DNA from 2 places in the Lederbergia sp. B243.17 genome. Region 1 is predicted to be linked to the other one. Evidence: a T-box and tRNA genes for the amino acid it is inferred to sense, from the RefSeq annotation. Region 1 holds a T-box; the other holds one or more tRNA genes.
The links. A T-box is a leader RNA that pairs with one kind of tRNA and senses whether it is charged. The one in region 1 lies ahead of AC0TWI_RS20670 (valine--tRNA ligase), so its partner is inferred to be a tRNA-Val.
Positions count from the first base shown of each region.

Region 1 (2,404 bases):
ATACGGTTCAACAACTGCACCGCTCCGTTCCGAGTGTCCGACAGAATGGAGGTGCTCCTCAATTTTGAAAAGTATGCCTTCATCCTGAAGATCCTTGACGATTTGCTTGCGGCAGTCGAACCGGTCCATGCCGTAATATTTGCCGGCATTTTCGTTCATCGAACCATCTTCGCTCATGACGAGAATTCGCTCAAGATTGTGGCGATTTCCGATCTCAAAGTCGTTCGGGTCATGGGCCGGCGTGATTTTCACCGCACCAGAGCCGAATTCCATATCAACATAATCGTCTGCGACAATCGGAATTTCCCTGCCGACGATCGGGAGGATGACCGTCTTGCCGATCAGATGCTTATAGCGCTCATCTTCCGGATGGACCGCGACACCGGTATCTCCGAGCATCGTTTCCGGACGGGTTGTTGCTACTTCAATCGCACCCGAACCGTCTGCCAGCGGGTAATGCATATGATAGAATGCCCCTTGCACGTCTTTGTAAATAACCTCAATGTCAGATAGCGCCGTCTTTGTCTGCGGGTCCCAGTTGATGATGTATTCACCTCGGTAGATCAGGTCTTTTTCATACAGCTTGACGAACACTTCCCTGACCGCTTTCGATAATCCTTCATCAAGCGTGAAACGTTCACGGGAATAGTCGAGGCCGAGGCCGAGTTTCGCCCATTGGCTGCGAATGAAATCCGCGTACTCCTCTTTCCATTTCCACGTCTCTTCGACAAATTTCTCCCTGCCCAGGTCATAGCGGGAAATCCCTTCATTCCGCAGCTTTTCCTCAACCTTCGCCTGGGTTGCGATGCCGGCATGGTCCATTCCTGGGAGCCAGAGGACATCATAGCCCTGCATCCTCTTCATTCTAGTTAAAATATCCTGAAGCGTCGTATCCCATGAATGACCGAGATGCAGGCGTCCCGTTACGTTCGGCGGGGGAATGACTATCGTATACGGTTCCTTTTCGGGATTGTTTTCCGCTTCAAAAAACTTTCCTTTCAGCCACCAGTCATATCGTCCTTTTTCAATCCGCTGCGGCTCATATTTCGTCGGCATGGAAATTTCATTTTGCTCCATATTGATCACCCTCCGGCAAGTATTGTTGAATAAATGCAAAAAACCCCCATCGTCAAAAGGACGAAGGGAGCGAATTCGCGGTACCACCTTTTTTCACGGAAAAGCTGAATACACCCAGCTTCCCGGCACTTGATCTAATAACGGCTCTTCGCCGGCTCCCGCTACTCATAGTTCACGGAAGCTGCTATCGGGATGACCTTCCACACGGTCTGCCTGGGAAATCTCTCAGCTTTGATTTCCCTTTCTGGAAAGCAGGGGGCCTGTGTACTCTTCCCGGTCTCTGCAGTTTGACAATCATTCTGTTCCTTCCCATATTATCGAAAAACGAAGGCAAAAGTCAATATCTTTGCGAAAAAACGGGCAGGCACCCGTAGCGCGATGCCTGCATACGCTAAAACAGATCAAGTTCCGGAGGTGGCTGTACGTGAAAAACAAATGGAATAAATACCGTTTTCAACAAACTGCCCGGAATGCAAAAGCGATCTGCCGCCAGCTCATCATTCCGTTTGCTATCTTTCAAGGCATCCGCACCATCCTTTTTCCGACAACGATCGACATCCTGCTGCTTGTCCTGTTCATTGCCATTGCCCTTGGCTTCCATTATGAATGGATATGAAAATCCCCGTTCCGTCATCCGGAAGGGGGATTTTCAGTTGCCGCTTTTTCAGCCCGGAAATGCTCATCCAGCCTTGTCACGACATATTCGGTGTTTTTCATCGCCCAGTACGCCCGCTGCAGAGATCTGACTGCTTTTCGTTCATCCCGTCCAGCAGTTCCGCCCATCGACCTTTCCACTTCACGAAACATATGGACGGGATAGGCGAGATAACTGAGGAACAAGTTTTTTTCATCCTCTTTGAAAGGGAAATGACGAAAGTAAAGGAGCAGCGAATCGACCGCATCATCATGCCTGTGCGGATAATCATGCAGCTTTCGGGACAGATAGAGAAGCAGATCATGTTGCGGGGACGCATGCGCCGCTCTCTCGAAATTAGAGAAATAACCGTTTCCATCCTCATTGTATAGGAAATGGTCCGCTGAAACTTTACCATGGATCAATACGCTCCTGGCGGTTTTTCCGTCTTTTGCCGTCTCATGCCATTGTTTAAACTTGTTCCGGGCATACTCCTGGGCAAGCGTAATTTCATGGTAGGAAAGGCAAAATTGCAGCTCAAACGGAGAAAGATACACCTTTTGCTCGCATTGCACGACGAATGTTTCCAGCAGTTCCTCTTCCTTCTCCCAACGTGCGGATGTTCTCTCGTAATGTTCTTCCCTTTCCTCTTGGCTTACCTCCACTTCGCGGACCGACAAAGCATGCATTCTT
Region 1 is NZ_JBWBKF010000097.1:101,424-103,827, forward strand. It holds gene AC0TWI_RS20670 (valine--tRNA ligase) at 1-1,077, opposite strand, end outside; T-box leader at 1,131-1,367, opposite strand; gene AC0TWI_RS20675 (hypothetical protein) at 1,502-1,693, shown strand; gene ysxE (spore coat protein YsxE) at 1,708-2,404, opposite strand, start outside.

Region 2 (2,404 bases), on a different contig from region 1:
GAGCCTGTACCTGAAGAATATAAGTATTTTTATGACGGGCAAATCTTGTTCGCCTACTTGCATTTGGCTGCCGATCAAAAACTGACGGAGGCATTGCTGGAGGCGAATGTGACGGCGGTCGCTTATGAAACCGTTCAGCTCCCGGACGGCTCCTTGCCGCTTCTGACACCAATGAGCGAAATTGCCGGTAGAATGGCTGCGCAAATTGGTGCCGCGTTTTTAGAAAAGACAAAAGGCGGCAAAGGGGTCTTGCTCGGAGGCGTGCCTGGAGTTGAACGCGGGAGGGTGACCGTCATTGGTGGAGGGGCAGTGGGAACCAATGCTGCAAAAATTGCGGCTGGTCTCGGAGCCCGTGTAACCATCCTGGATGTCAGCGCTCAAAGGCTAAGGGAACTAGATGACCTATTCGGAAATTCGGTTACGACCCTTATGTCTAATCCTTACAACATCGGCAAGACCGTATCAGAATCGGATCTTGTCATCGGGGCGGTGCTCATTCCAGGTGCAAAAGCACCAAAACTCGTAACTGAGGAAATGATCTGTCTGATGGAGGAAGGCTCTGTCATCGTAGATGTAGCGATTGACCAAGGAGGCATCTTCGAAACGGCCACACATGTGACAACCCATGCCAACCCCACCTATGTTAAGCACGGTGTTGTCCATTATGCTGTCGGCAACATGCCGGGCGCTGTGCCAAGGACTTCGACGATCGCACTGACCAATGTGACGGTGCCTTATGTTCTTCAAATCGCTAACCATGGGGTGACTGAGGCGTTCAAACGGAATGAAGCTTTGGCTAAGGGGCTGAATATCCAAAAAGGGGAAATCATGTATAAGCCGGTTGCAGAAGCCCATAACCTCCCATACGGTTCATTGGCGACCAATTAAGAGAAGACATTGAATGATTCTTACGGGAGTCATTCAATGTCTTTTAAATTTTTTTTAGTTTTTCTGTTGACACTTCATTGGACATGTTGTATATTATTAATTGTCCAGCAGATACATAAACTTGATTCTGTAGCTCAGCTGGGAGAGCGCTACCTTGACAGGGTAGAGGTCGCTGGTTCGAGCCCAGTCAGAATCATCACAAGGGTTTCAGTGAAACCCAAAAACCTCCTTAATGAACACTGTAATGCAGTGAACATTAGGGAGGTTTTTTGTGGCTTAGATTGAAATGATGCAGAAAGCGTTTTTAGCTGAGAAGAGATTTGAAGGTTTAACAGAGAAGAGCTTGAACAGCTATAAGGCTTACGTTTACAGTGTTAAGTGGATATTTCCACAATAGATAAGAATTATCCAACAAAAAACTTTGGCTTATAAGTCTTATATGTGCGTTTCTTGTAACCTTACAGCGGAACTATCGTGCTATATTTGGCGAAACTATCGTTAGTGTGGTATGGAAACAATAAACATAGAGGGAACAATAATCTGATGTGCAATCTATGTTTTTGTATTACTTCCCCTTACCACACCGTTCACAAGTTTACTGATAGGAACTTTTTACAAACTTATTAGAAAGAATACTAAAAATATTGACCTCACAGTGAGTTGTACCTAATAAATGTTTCCACGGCATGTCTGGAAAACAGATAAATGATGAGATAGCAACACAGATGGAACGATCAGTACAACCATGAAGCTGGCTCATGAGAGTCAGTTCTTTTTTTATGGGCATTATAAAAAGACCTCCAATTAGAGGCCTGAAGTTATTTCATACTTTTTCTTACTTTTTCAGGAATCATAACAACTTCTGTTTGTAATTCAACAGGTCTAAAAGTTTTGTCAATACATTCTTCCCAATACTCTAAGTGTTTTTTATCTATCCAATGAGTAGATTCCTCCACTTCTTGACCGCCTTCACCATGAACGGAATACCAGTAAAGGAATTCATCTCCGTTTATATGTTCTCTGAAAATAGTTTCAACGAACATTTTTTCATCTTCAAGGGTGACAAGGACATCTTTCATGTTTTCATTCAAGAATCTTAACCAATCATCTACTTGTTCTGACTTGCCTTCTTTGACTCTAAATCTTCTTAATTCTACATTCATTCCTGATCCCTCATTTTATTAATTTTCAATCTTTAACATACCATGTTTTTCATTGAACACCAATGGATCACTAATTGAGCTGGATATTAATGAACTATTTGTGACCGGTGACAACTTGCTGACAGGCCCTATACATTCTATTAAGAAAGTAAAAACTGTACAGTGTTCATTCAGTGAAAGTCCTTGTGTATGGCTGGCTCGTTGGAGTTGTAGCTCTTAAATGACCTGGCAGGGTAGAGGTCGCTTGTTCGGGCCAAGTTTCAACAAACAATTTTTATCTGCTAGGGTGATTAAGATCTCTTTACTAATTTCTTCTTTGCCAATCTCCTTTTCTACTTTATTTTTTTAAATTT
Region 2 is NZ_JBWBKF010000034.1:152,004-154,407, forward strand. It holds gene ald (alanine dehydrogenase) at 1-888, shown strand, start outside; tRNA gene AC0TWI_RS05795 (tRNA-Val) at 1,012-1,084, shown strand; gene AC0TWI_RS05800 (DUF6176 family protein) at 1,707-2,051, opposite strand.
Region 2: it has a tRNA-Val gene. The T-box ahead of AC0TWI_RS20670 (valine--tRNA ligase) is inferred to sense a tRNA for this amino acid. The anticodon was not compared.